Regions from separate parts of the Weizmannia acidilactici genome, predicted to be linked through region 2. Evidence: riboswitches for the same ligand, from Rfam matches in the RefSeq annotation. Region 2 holds a riboswitch; each other region holds the start of a gene.

The links. Region 2 has a riboswitch for S-adenosylmethionine ahead of metK (methionine adenosyltransferase). Riboswitches for the same ligand answer to the same signal wherever they lie in the genome.
Region 1: another riboswitch for S-adenosylmethionine. It lies ahead of GBH70_RS09455 (sulfite exporter TauE/SafE family protein); the one in region 2 lies ahead of metK (methionine adenosyltransferase).
Region 3: another riboswitch for S-adenosylmethionine. It lies ahead of GBH70_RS14065 (methionine biosynthesis PLP-dependent protein); the one in region 2 lies ahead of metK (methionine adenosyltransferase).
Region 4: another riboswitch for S-adenosylmethionine. It lies ahead of GBH70_RS11710 (amino acid ABC transporter permease); the one in region 2 lies ahead of metK (methionine adenosyltransferase).

Annotation. Positions count from the first base shown of each region.
Region 1 covers NZ_BKZR01000022.1:7,258-10,693, forward strand. The annotation lists gene GBH70_RS09455 (sulfite exporter TauE/SafE family protein) at 180-1,064, opposite strand; SAM riboswitch class I at 1,275-1,383, opposite strand; gene GBH70_RS09460 (ribonuclease H-like YkuK family protein) at 1,543-2,061, opposite strand; gene GBH70_RS09465 (amino acid permease) at 2,129-3,436, opposite strand, start outside.
Region 2 covers NZ_BKZR01000003.1:77,682-81,117, forward strand. The annotation lists gene metK (methionine adenosyltransferase) at 1-1,192, opposite strand, end outside; SAM riboswitch class I at 1,384-1,534, opposite strand; gene pckA (phosphoenolpyruvate carboxykinase (ATP)) at 1,748-3,334, shown strand; gene GBH70_RS01810 (NUDIX hydrolase) at 3,402-3,436, opposite strand, start outside.
Region 3 covers NZ_BKZR01000046.1:19,246-22,681, forward strand. The annotation lists gene metC (cystathionine beta-lyase) at 1-863, opposite strand, end outside; gene GBH70_RS14065 (methionine biosynthesis PLP-dependent protein) at 860-1,975, opposite strand; SAM riboswitch class I at 2,060-2,179, opposite strand; gene GBH70_RS14070 (KdsC family phosphatase) at 2,262-2,786, opposite strand; gene GBH70_RS14075 (KpsF/GutQ family sugar-phosphate isomerase) at 2,790-3,436, opposite strand, start outside.
Region 4 covers NZ_BKZR01000031.1:22,490-25,925, forward strand. The annotation lists gene GBH70_RS11705 (amino acid ABC transporter permease) at 1-452, opposite strand, end outside; gene GBH70_RS11710 (amino acid ABC transporter permease) at 433-1,092, opposite strand; SAM riboswitch class I at 1,333-1,437, opposite strand; partial or broken gene GBH70_RS11715 (transposase) at 1,686-1,895, shown strand; gene GBH70_RS11720 (malate:quinone oxidoreductase) at 2,269-3,436, opposite strand, start outside.

The DNA.
Region 1 (3,436 bases), on a different contig from region 2:
GGCCTGTCCCCCGCTTCCTCAAGTCATGGTTTGCCATTTTTTCAAGTGCTTTAATCGGTACCTTTTCGATCGTACAATCCTCTCCATCAAATTAAGTTTCTTTATTGTGGGGAATTCTTTTTGAATTGAAAATAAGAAAAATCGGACAAATTTTTGCAACCTGTCCGATTCTATCCGCTCTATTCTGCAACTTCTACACCAGGCACGGCCCGTTTATGTTTTCTTGCTGTATAGAAAATCAGGATTCCCCAAATCACAACAATTGCCGTATAGATGATGGTGTACCAGCTGCTGTCCGCATTGGCCAGTTTCAACAAAGTTTGGACATTACTGAACACAATCATGCCGCTTACAATCACGGCAAGCAAATGAGCCGGCATGATTTTGACAAGATAAGCTGCGATCGGCGCTGCGATCAGCCCACCCAACATCAGGGCAATCGTCCAGAGCCAGTTGATCTGCATGGCACCGAGGGATAAAAGAAAGCCGATGCTGGAAGCAAGAGAAACGGCAAATTCACTTGTATCCACCGAACCGATAACTTTCCGGGGTTCAATGTCATTCCTTGACAGCAATGCCGGCGTTGCAATCGGCCCCCATCCGCCGCCTCCGGTTGCATCGAAAAACCCTGCAACAAAACCAAGCGGAATAAAAAATGCATTGGATCGCGATTTCTTTCTGATTTTCAGAGTTCCGTGCGCATTGATTAAAAACCGGACGAGAATATAGATGCCCAGTGCAATAAGGAAAATGGAGATATAAGGTTTTAACGTACTTGCCGGAAGATGGCTGAGTACAGTCGCCCCAAGAAAAGCACCAACAGCCCCCGGAACAACCAATTTCCATATAATACCTTTATCGACATTTCCAAACTTCATATGGGAGACGCCGGATGCCGCCGTTGTAAAAACCTCCGCCAAATGTACGGAAGCCGACGCAACAGCCGGCGCAATCCCGAATGCCAGCAGCAGTGATGTCGAAGTGACCCCATAACCCATCCCGAGGGATCCGTCCACCAGCTGTGCGGCAAGACCTACAAGTGCTAAAACAATTAACTTTTGCATTGTCAATTTCCCCGCTTTCTTGACCGTATAATATTTGGTAATTCTGCCTGTTTAATAATTTCCAGCGTCAGCCTTTCGATAAAATCAGCCCCTTTCGATCAAGTGAAGTATTGCGCATAGGAGGGGCGGAAATTGGAAGAAAGAAAATTTGTACGCCAATTTACAAAAAAATCTTTCCGCCATTACGGAAAGACAGCGTTTTATGTATTTCGCTTATCTTCCAAAATGGTCCCCATTTTGCTGGACTTGGCACCTTACCGTGTGCTGGCAGGTTGTCGGACTTCATTGGGCCAGGTCCCTCCGTCACTCTTGATAAGTCTGTTGTTATGTCAATTTTATCAGAAAGTTGGTAAAAGTCAATGGAATTATTGTAAGTTTTTTTATCGGATTTATATGAAAGGTGAAGTTTGCTTACTTTTCCCCTATATAAGAACAGAAAAAAGCCCCATAAGATTGCAATCTATCTTATGGGGAAAGTTTATTTTGTATACCGGTTCGCATAGCACGAGGCCACAAATGCATCCGGCTTGATTTTCGGCTCCACGCCCATGGATTCCATGCGCGCGACCATTTCATTTACGAAATTGCTCGTTTTGTTCCGCCTGCCTGCGCCGATATCGATATGGCCTTCCATTGTAAAAGAGGCGCCTTCGTACAAATAAGGCAGAATAATATCGATCAGTTCGTTCTTTTTTTCTTCCGTAAACAGAGCGACAATTTCCTCGGTTAAAGATAATTCCAGCGAAATCCGTTCGTGCAAATGGTCCATTCTTCTCGGTACAACCGTTTTCCGGATGCAGGCCCATACACCGTGCCGTTCCTGCTGAATGACAATGCCGGTAATGAATAATGTGTACGTTCTGTGCACTTGTGAATCCGTCCCGACCATTAGGCGGTAATTGCCTTTCGGGTCGAGTTTCATAAAAGCGGCAATATGGAAAAATACTTCTTCGAATGACATATTTTTTTCCTGGAGGTTTTGAAACGACAACTTCATCTCTGCACCACCCATGGCCTTTTCCTTTATTATATGAAAGGCTTTTGTGATGTTGCAGCAAAAAGCTTTATTCAGCCGTTTCTTTTACCCGGAGAGACAAGGCAATCAGCACGGCTAAAATGATCAGGCATACGGTTGTTCCGATTTTACTGCTTCCGCCCAATAAAAATGCCAGAAAAATCCCCGCCAATGCCAAAAACGCAATCCAAGTTACAAACGGATATCCTTTTACGTGGAATGCCGGCCGCTTTTTATATGATTTCCGGAGTTTTAGCTGCGCCCCGCAAATAGCCATCCAGACAAGCAGCACGGTAAAGCCCGGGATCGCCATCAGATAGCTGATTACTTGGTCTGGTGTGAGATATGCCAAAACAATGCCGGCCAGGATAAACAGGGCGGTCAACAAAATACCGCTGTGCGGGATGCCTTTTTTGGAAATTTTTAGAAAAGCCCGCGGCGCTTCGCCGGACTGCGCCATGTTAAACAATGTCCTTGATGTGGCATAGATGCCGGAATTGGCTGCAGAAAGAACGGCAGTCAGCAGCACAAAATTCATAACATGTGCGGCAGCCGGAATGCCGGTGCTGCTAAAAACCTGTACAAATGGGCTTTCTGCGGATGAAACCTGATTCCACGGGATAATGCCGCAAATGATCAAAATCGGCAAAATGTAAAACAGCATCACACGCACCACGGTTTGCTTAATCACCTGCGGCAGCACTTTTTCACTGTTTTTTGTTTCCGAAACGGTCACGCCGATCAGTTCAGCCCCGCCGTAGGAAAACATGACGACAAGAAAGGCGCTGAACGTCCCGCCAAAGCCGTGCGGGAAAAAACCGCCGTGCGCGGTATAGTTGGACAAAGTGGAAGATGTCCCGGGGAATAAACCGAATAAAATAAGCCCGCCGAGCAAAATAAACGCGATCAGCGTAATGATTTTAATGCCGGCAATCCAAAATTCAAACTCGCCGTAATATTTGACTTCGATTAGATTGATCCCGATAATGAACGCGGCGCAAATAAAACTGAGCTGCCAAAGCGGCACGCCCGGGAACCAGTATTTCAAAAAACTGCCGGCCGCAATCAGTTCAACCACCGTGACAATAACCCAGTTAATCCAGTAAAGCCAGCCGATAATAAAGGAAATCCGGCTGCCGAACGCTTTATGGATCAGGTTTTGAACGTTCAGGCCCGGGTACACAAGCGCCATTTCCCCCAGCGCCAACATCACGATAAACAGAAGCACACCCCCGATGAAGTAGGCGAGGGCGACACTCGGACCTGCCAGGCTGACTGTATCCGAACTTCCTTTAAAAATGCCTGTCCCAATCATTCCGGCCAATGCGATAAATTGGACATGCCTTGGTGACAGGCC
Region 2 (3,436 bases):
GCACAAACACACTCAACGCTTCGGCTTTATCCGTTTTTTCCCACGGCACGTTTAAATCGTTGCGGCCGAAATGCCCATACGCAGCGGTCTGCCGGTAAATAGGGCGGCGCAGGTCAAGCATTTTGATAATGCCGGCCGGTCGCAGGTCAAAGTTGGCTTGTACGGCTTTAATCAACACTTCCTCAGAAACTTTTCCGGTACCGAACGTATCAATGGAGATGGATACAGGTTTCGCCACCCCTATCGCATACGCAAGCTGCACTTCACATTTTTCCGCCAGCCCGGCCGCCACAATATTTTTCGCGACATAGCGGGCTGCATAGGTAGCGGAACGGTCCACTTTCGTCGGGTCTTTTCCGGAGAATGCGCCGCCGCCGTGGCGGGCATAGCCGCCGTACGTGTCTACAATAATTTTGCGGCCGGTCAAACCGGCATCCCCCTGCGGTCCGCCGATCACAAAACGGCCGGTCGGGTTAATGAAATATTTCGTGTCCGCATCAAGGAGATGGGCAGGCACGACCGGTTCGATGACATGCTTTTTCATATCTGCCTGAATCTGCTCAAGGCTGACGTCCGGATTGTGCTGTGTGGAGATGACAATTGTATCGATGCGGACAGGTTTATTGTTTTCATCATATTCAACGGTCACCTGCGTTTTCGCATCCGGGCGCAGATACGGAAGTACTTCCTTTTTACGGAGTTCGGCAAGGCGGCGCGCCAGCTTATGGGCGAGCGAGATCGGCAGCGGCATCAGTTCTTCCGTCTCATTGCAGGCAAAACCGAACATTAAGCCCTGGTCGCCTGCCCCGATCGCTTCAATTTCTTCATCGCTCATCTGGCCTTCGCGCGCTTCCAGTGCCTGGTTGACACCCCGCGCGATATCCTCGGACTGTTCGTCAATCGAAGTCAGCACCGCGCACGTTTCGGCATCAAATCCAAATTTCGCGCGTGTATAACCGATTTCTTTAATCGTTTGCCGCACCACTTTTGGAATGTCCACATATGTATTCGTGGAAATTTCCCCCGTAACAAGCACAAGGCCGGTTGTAACTGAAGTTTCGCAGGCGACGCGGGCATTCGGGTCTTTTGCCAGAATTGCATCCAAAATTGCATCGGAAATCTGGTCGCAAATTTTATCAGGATGGCCTTCCGTGACCGATTCCGATGTGAACAAATGCCGTCTTTTTGACATTCACTTTTCCTCCTTAAATGGGTTGCTGTTTTTATCCTCTTTAACGGTACTCATTACCCTTATTATGTCAGGCTCAAAATTAAATATCAAATTCCAAGTATACCTATAGGAAATAAAGCGGCCAATAATAAAAACCTTTCCGACCAATGGGAGAGTGGAAAGGTTTTGACTATTGCTTATCGCGCCTTTCACTCTTATCGTTCAAGGAATCCTTTCCTTGCTGCAGGTTAGCACCTTTGCCTGGAAGTTAAAGCGGCGGCTGCGTTGCGAGCGCATCGCCTGTTCCAGCGGCGGGTTGCTGGGTTTCATTGGGCCCGTCCCTCCACCAGCTCGGGATAAGAGTATCCGTTCAAAGTAAAATCATACGCAATTTACCGGCCAGTGTCAATGTTTTTTCATTGTCTGCGGGAAGTTTCCACGATCAAAAAGCCTGTTTCCCTTTCTTTCCTATTTCATCACATATTTCAATCACAAGTATGTGACAATCAAATAAATATGTTATACTAATATCGTTTACAAGATAGAATAAGATTTTCAAAGGGGCGGTTTATCGAAATGGATCTTATTGGCACTTCTGATGATTTAAAACTTTTGCTTTCGGGGAAAAATGTACGCACTCAGCTTTCCGTACCACAATTAATGGAAAAAATATTAGTAAGGAAAGAAGCGGTGCTGACCTCTACCGGGGCCGTTTCCGCTGTAACGGGAAAATATACGGGAAGATCGCCGAAAGACAAATTTATCGTTGTCGACTCCGAATCAAAAAGCCGCATCGACTGGGGAAATGCCAACCAGCCGATCTCTGTCGGAGTGTTCAACAAGCTTTACAAAAAAATGGTGCAGTATTTAAAAAGCAGAAACGAGATTTTTCTGTTTAAAGGATTTGCAGGTGCCGATCCTTCCAGCCGCCTTCCGATCCAGGTCGTGAACGAGTTCGCCTGGCATAATTTATTTGCGCACCAATTGTTTATCCGGCCGGACGCGAAGGAACTGCAGGAACACGAGGCGCAATTCACCATTTTGTCCGCGCCGCTGTTCAAAGCTGACCCGGCTACAGACGGTACGCATTCCGAAGTCTTTATCATCATTTCGCTTGAACGGCGCATCATTTTAATCGGCGGAACGGAATATGCCGGTGAAATGAAAAAAAGCATCTTTTCTATTATGAATTATTTGCTGCCGCAAAAAGGCATCCTTTCCATGCACTGTTCCGCAAATACCGGTAAAAATGGCGATACGGCGCTGTTTTTCGGTTTGTCCGGAACCGGGAAAACGACTTTGTCAGCAGACCCGGACCGCGCGCTTGTGGGCGATGATGAACACGGCTGGTCGGACAGCGGCATATTTAACATCGAAGGCGGCTGCTATGCAAAATGCATCGGGTTGACGGAAGAAAAAGAACCGCAAATTTACCGGGCGATCCAATTCGGAACCGTCCTTGAAAATGTTGTCGTCGATCCGGAATCCCGCAGTCCGCAGTTTGAGAATAATACGCTTACCGAAAACACAAGGGCCGCTTATCCGATTGAAAACATCGGAAACATTGCCCGCTCCGGCATGGCCGGCCATCCGGGCACAATTATCTTCCTGACGGCCGATGCATCCGGTGTCCTGCCGCCGATCAGCAGGCTGACAAAGGAACAGGCGATGTACCATTTCTTAAGCGGCTATACATCGAAACTGGCTGGCACCGAACGCGGCGTCACCAGCCCGGAAGCCGTTTTCTCTACCTGTTTCGGCGCGCCGTTTTTGCCGCTTGAACCGGCTGTATACGCGAAAATGCTTGGAGAAAAAATTGAAAAGCACCATGTCCAAGTATTCCTCGTCAATACCGGCTGGACTGGCGGACCGTACGGCACCGGGGCGCGCATAAAATTAAGCTACACAAGGGCAATGGTCCGGGCCGCAATCGGTGGAAAACTGAAAGATGCACCAACGCAGCAGGATGACATTTTCGGTTTGCACATCCCGCTCCATATCGACGGTGTGCCGGATCACGTCCTGTTTCCGGCAGAAACTTGGGAAGACAAACAGGCTTACCGCCAAAAAGCGCTTGAGCTTGCTGCACGCTTCAAGGAGAACTTCTGGAAATTCGCGTCCATACCGGGCGAGATCGAAAAACTCGGCGGTCCACTCGTTTAAACCGGCGGGAGCCGCGAGAAAGGCGCCTCAGTAATCCGGCTATCCTTACGCATCCAAATAACGGACTTTAAAACCACATACTTGCCTGGACGGCGTTGATCC
Region 3 (3,436 bases), on a different contig from region 2:
TCATGCTGCGGATGATGCTCCAGTTCCGGGAAATGCACTTTGCGCACGAGCGGATGCGCATCCAAATAATGCGCGATTTGGATGGCCGACTGCTGCGACTGCTTAAGCCTTACATGCAATGTTTTCAACCCCCGCAGGACAAGCCACGCATCCTGGACGCCGAGCACCGCCCCGAATGAATTTTGCAAGAAACCAAGCCTTGCAGCCAATGCTTCGTCTTTCACAACGGCAAGCCCGGCGACAACATCGCTGTGCCCCGACAAAAATTTCGTCGCGCTGTGCAAGACGATATCCGCCCCGAGTTCGAGCGGCCTTTGCAAAGCAGGCGTTAAAAACGTATTATCCACGTACGTCAACGCGCCGATTTCTTTAGCGATTCCGCTTACCTTCCTGATGTCGGTCACTTTTAGCAGCGGGTTCGACGGGGTCTCCACATAAAAAGCTTTTGTATTAGGGCGGACAGCCTGCCGTACTTCTTCCAAATTGGTCATGTCGACAAACGTATGCTCAATGCCGAGCCGGGACAAGACTTCCGTCACCATCCGGAACGTGCCGCCGTACACATCTTCGGTAATGACGACATGATCACCCGCCGAAAGCAGCAGGAAGGCCGTCGAAATCGCGGCCATGCCGGAAGAAAATGCAAAGCCTCTCACGCCCCCCTCAAGTTCCGCGATCACATCTTCAAGCGCCTCCCTTGTCGGATTGAGCGAACGGCTGTAATCGTATTTCCCGAAATGATCCACATCGAACTGGTGGTAAGTCGAAGCATGCTGGATCGGCACGCTTACTGCTCCGGTTGCCGGGTCGATTTTATGGCTGTTATGTAAAAGCTTTGTTTGAAAAGAATAAGCGTTTGTCATCGCACTTGCACCCCTTCATGGATTTTGGCAAAAGCTTTTTCAATATCTGCGATTAAATCGCGCACATCTTCAATCCCGACCGAAAAGCGGAGCAGCCGGTTGTCAACGCCCGATTGGATCCGTTTTTCTTCCGGAATGTCGGCATGCGTCTGCGTTGCCGGGTAGGTGATAAAACTTTCCGTCCCGCCGAGGCTTTCCGCAAACGTGATCAAAGACAGGCCCCTTAAGAACGGATCAACCCATGCCTCATCCTTGATCCGGAAAGACAGCATCCCGCCTCTCCCCGGATAAAGCACATCGTCCACATCCGGATGCCCGTTCAGAAATTCCGCTACAGCTTTTGCATTTTTTTCATGCTTTTCCATCCTTAAAGCCAATGTTTTCATGCCGCGCATTAAAAGCCACGAGTCAAACGGGCTGAGCGTGGCGCCGGCGCCGTTATGGTAAAGGGCGAGTTGTTCGCAAATCTCTTCCCCTTTTGCGACAATCAGGCCGGCAAGCACATCGTTATGCCCGCCCAAATATTTTGTCGCGCTGTGGATGACAATGTCTGCGCCAAGTTTGATCGGCTGCTGCAAAAGAGGGGTATAAAAGGTATTGTCAACAATCAGCAAAATCCCGTATTTTTTGGCGATTTCAGCAACCGCGGCAATATCGGTCTGCTGCATGAGGGGATTGGTCGGAGTTTCGAGAAAAATGGCTCTTGTTTTCGGGGTGATTTCCTTCTCTATATTTTCCGGATGGCAAGTGTTTACATACTTACAACACAACCCCCATTTTTTATAGCCCTGCTCGAGCAAGCGGTATGTACCGCCGTATAAATCATCACTCACAATCCATTCATCGCCGGATTGGAATAAAGACAAAACGGTGAAAATCGCAGCCATGCCGGAACTGCAGGCAAATCCCCGGTCTCCCCCTTCCAGATCCGCAATCGTTTCTTCGAGCAATTGCCTTGTCGGATTGCCGGTGCGGGAGTAGTCATATCCGGTCGACTGCCCGATCCCTTCATGGCGGTAAGCGGTAGAAAAATATACAGGAGGGTTGACGGCGCCTGTCCTGTCTTCGCTGCGGTTTCCGATCTGTGCAAGTTTCGTTTCCGTATGGTACATGCTTGACACTCCTTCAAATGGTAAATAAAAAAGCCTTCTCCAATAAGAAGAAGACTTTTGCTTTTTATTAACACTCAGCCGTTCTTCTTATCTTTCAAGTTATGGTTCCATAACTTGCTGGACTTAGCACCTTTTCAATGTACATGCGCATTGAAGGTTGCTGAGGCTTCATTGGGCCATTCCCTCCACCTCTCTTGATAAGAACTATAATATTTATACTTTTCATTAAAATTATACCATTTTTTTGGATTCGTCAAGCTTTTTTATGAAAAAATTTTCTTTTGTCTTACTGTTTTAACTCCACTTTTTCGTATAAAAAATGCAGGGCGAGTTTTTCATAATCATACTGCCTGGACAAAATCAAATCGATGACTTCGCGGACTGCACCTTCCCCGCCGTTTTTTTCTGTGACATAATCAGCTTCCTGTTTGACCCATTTGGCCGCATTCCTTGGTGCGCACGAAAAACCGGCTTCACGCATGATCATAAGGTCGTTCAAATCATCGCCGATATAACAGGTTTCATCAAAAGACAGGCCGAACCGCGAAACAAGTTCCGTAAAAACGGTGAACTTGTCGCGGATCCCCTGGTGCACTTCATCAATCCCGAGTTCTTTTGCCCGGCGGCTGACAATGCCCGATTTACGCCCTGTAATGATGGCGAACCGGATACCGGCCGATTTTGCCAGCGTGATGCCCAACCCGTCCATGCTGTGGAACGCTTTCCATTCCTGCCCGTCTTCCTCCATGATGAGACGCCCGTCCGTCAGCACGCCGTCCACGTCCATTACAATGCATTTGATCTTCGCCATCCGCTATAGCCCCAGCCTCGTCAAATCCTGGATACGGAGCATTGCAACCGGTTTCTTCCCTGCCTTTACAACCGGAAGCACATTGAACGCGCGATCTTCCATGATCCGCAACGCTTCCGTCGCCAGCTGGCGGTCGCTGACAGAAACAGGATACTTTGTATACAGATCCGCCACTTTTTTATCGAGCACTTCATGTCCTTTCATCAGTTCACGCCGGATATCGCCATCCGTCAAAATCCCGATCAGCCGGCCTTCATCATCGATGACCGAAACCGCACCCGCACCCGCTTCCGTCATTATGAAAAGCGCATCTTTTATGCCCGTGTCGAGCGCAACAACAGGATTGACTTTTTTCCTCCTGACGACATGCCCGACCGTCAAAAGCAGGCGCCTGCCCAATGAGCCGCCGGGATGGAAAAGGGCAAAATTTTCCGGCGTGAACTCCCTCGCTTTAAGAAGGGCAATGGCGATTGCGTCCCCTAAAGCAAGCGTCGCTGTCGTGCTCGAAGTCGGTGCCAGGCCGAGCGGGCATGCTTCTTCGATCTCGCCGATGTCAACTACGAGATTCGAGCGCCGCGCCAGCGTCGATTTCCTCGAGCCGACAATCGCAATCATTTTTGCCCCAATCCTTTTAATGGAAGGGATGATGT
Region 4 (3,436 bases), on a different contig from region 2:
GGAATCATCAAGTGGACCGATTGCGGCAGAAGGATGTACCGGTAGAGCTGAAATGGATTTAAACCGATTGCTTTTCCGGCTTCAACTTGGTGCCGGGGAACGGAAATCAACGCACCGCGGACGATATCGCTCATTTCAGCAGCCATCCATAAACTGAATACGAGTGTCCCGACCGTATCTGCCTTGAAATTAATGTTAAAGCTTTGCGGCAGAATATAATAAAACAAAAACAGCAGTACAATGGTCGGCACAATGCGGAAAAATTCCAAATACAGCCGCAGAATCATCCTCAGCAGCGGATTATGCAATGTCCGCAAGACCCCTAAAACAATGCCAAGCACACCGCCAAAGAGAATGGCCAAAAGGGCAATTTTAGCCGAGACATATAATCCGCCCAATAACCGTATAAAGTTGGCTCCTTCAAAGAAGATATTAATTCCCGAATGTCCCATAACGCACCTTCTTTTCTAACCATGTCAGTATGATGGACAGCGGAATTAAAATGACAGCATACGCCAGCACGAGCAATGACAAGTACTCGTTTGTGTGGTAGTACATACCGATTAAGTCAAGTGCCGTATTGGTCAATTCCGGAATGGCAAGGACTGTAAAAATGGAAGTTTCCTTGATTAAAAAAATGACGTTTGCGGCAAACGCAGGGACGCTGAGCATCAATCCCTGGGGAAAAACGATATAGCGTGCCAGCTGAAACTGGTTCAGCCCAATCGCGAGCCCTGACTCAACCTGTGTTTTCGGCACGCCGTTCAGTCCGCCGGAAAACCCTTCAGCCATATAACTGCCCCCCAGAAAAATAAGGCCGATAATCCCGCAGATTTCAGCGGGAAATTTTATCCCGACCTGCGGCAGACCGTAATAAAGGAAAAATAACTGAATCAATAATGGCGTGTTCCGCGACAATTCTACATAAGCCGAAACGATCTGCCGCAATACCGGAACCTTAAAATACTGAACAAAACTGCACAACAAGCCTGCAACGGCCGCACCAAGAATGCCGAAAAACGAAAGCCGCAAAGTCAGCCAGAATCCCTTAATAAATATAGGCATGCTTTGCTGTATAACGGTCCAGTCCATCTCATCCCTCCTTTTGGCAAAATCCCATATAGCAGTTGAACAGCCTGGACTGCAAAATGCAGACACTAGGTGGAATCCGTGCTCATGCACTCAACAAACCAGATATGTAGAGATAAAAATGTTGCTTTGTCGAATATTCCGAATTTCACCTCCCTCCTTTCTTTTCCCATCCAGCAGACACAAAAAAGGCCGTTTCCCGCATAAGAAAACGACTTTACTCTTTTCGAGTATGTTGTTGTTTTCTTATCTTTACAGATGGATATCTGCTGGAATTAACACCATACATTTAAAAATGCTGGTTGTCGGGTTTCATTGGGCCAGTCCCTCCACCACTCTTGATAAGAAATATTCATTATTTTAGCAACATCTTTATTTTACTGAATCTGAATATAAAAATCAATATATTCCAATTGATTTTATCGGATTTGTCTCACACAGGAACAGCCGCCATGGTGATTGCAGCAAGGGTAAAAAAGAAATATGATCCCAATTACGAAAGTAAAATTGTAATTTAAAATAAAAAAAGGGCCCCATCCTTTGGTATAATTGAGTTTAACCAAAACTAAAAAACCAAGAAAGGGGGCACCTTTTCTGAATGTAATGCCGTTGAAGGCAAATTTGGTGAAGGCAAGCGTAAATACGGGCTGGACCTTATTCGAGCACGCCTTCAGGAGACAAGTGAAACAGTTGTAGCTCTCCAATTTCTCATCATGAACCTGGAGCGAAAGCTCAGAGTTCTTTTTTTGAAGTTTTTACAAAACACTATTTTGTCTTTTGATAACCGAATTTTGGCTTGCATCTGATTCATTCAGCAAGCCCTATTTACTTTAAACAATTTTACGGAAAAGCCAAAACATTTTTTAATTTATTGAAAAAACAGGCCAAACATACTATCGAAATGATACTTTCGTCAATGTCATTGCTTGGGCTTTGTACACTGACTTAAGAATAAGCTGCAGAGAGTAAATCCATTCGCCATTACATTTATTATATGATTCCGGAAGCCTCTCTAACTGCGAATATTGAAAAAAGAACCTTCAATCCAAAGATTGATCAATGGTTCTATGTTTTATTTTCAATGATGTTCTATTCCAATTCTTTAAGTAGAAACAATTGTCCATTGAAGAAAAATTGTTTAACTTTTTCGTTCAGTCCCTTTGTTCCGCATCCAAAGCATTAATGATAAACCGGTTCTTTTTCGCTCAGGCCAAGCGTCTGTGCTGTCGTAGTACGAATTTCTTGAAGAAGCTCCGGATTTTCCGCCAGTGACACGCCATAAGAAGGAATCATTTCTTTTATTTTCGGTTCCCACGCTTTCATATGTTGCGGGAAACATTTTTCGATTACCTCAAGCATCACGTGAACAGCAGTCGAAGCACCCGGAGAAGCACCAAGCAATGCAGCTACCGATCCATCAGCGGCAGTGACAACTTCCGTACCAAATTGTAGTGTTCCTTTACCGCCAGCCTCAGTATCTTTGATCACTTGTACTCGTTGGCCGGCTACCACGATATCCCAGTCCTCAAGTTTGGCGTTCGGGATAAACTCCCGTAACGTTTCCAGACGCTTTTCATTTGATAACAAAAGCTGCTGGATCAGGTATTTTATCAATGGGACGTTTTTTGCACCTGACGCTAACATCGTGAAAACATTATTCGGTTTTACAGAACCTAATAAATCAAAATTTGAACCTGTTTTTAAGAACTTTGGCGAGAAGCCGGCAAAAGGCCCAAACAGCAACGATTTTTTATGATCAATATATCTTGTATCAAGATGCGGAACCGACATTGGAGGAGCACCGACCTTCGCTTTACCGTATACTTTTGCATGATGCCGCGCTACAACTTCCGGATTTTTGCATACCATAAATAATCCGCTTACCGGGAACCCTCCAATATGTTTTGATTCAGGAATACCGGTTTTTTGCAGTAAAGGCAGACTTCCGCCCCCAGCACCGATAAAGACGAATTTTGCAGTGTGGTATTCGATTTTACCGTTTTTGATATCATGCACTTTCACTTCCCACAAGCCTTCGCGGGTACGCTTAATATCCTTCACGATGTGCTTGTAGTTGACCTCGACGTTTGTATTCTTTAAGTGGTCAAACAACATGCGTGTTAAAGCGCCAAAATTGACATCAGTCCCGAAATCGATTTTTGTTGCCGCTATCGGTTCATTCAATGTACGGCCTTCCATGATAAGCGGAATCCATTCCTTCAGTTTTTCCGGGTCATCTGAAAATTCCATCCCTTTAAACAGGGGATGGCTTGACAGCGCTTTAAAACGTTTTTTTAAAAAAGTAACATTTTTTTCCCCTTGAACTAAACTCATATGAGGAATTGGC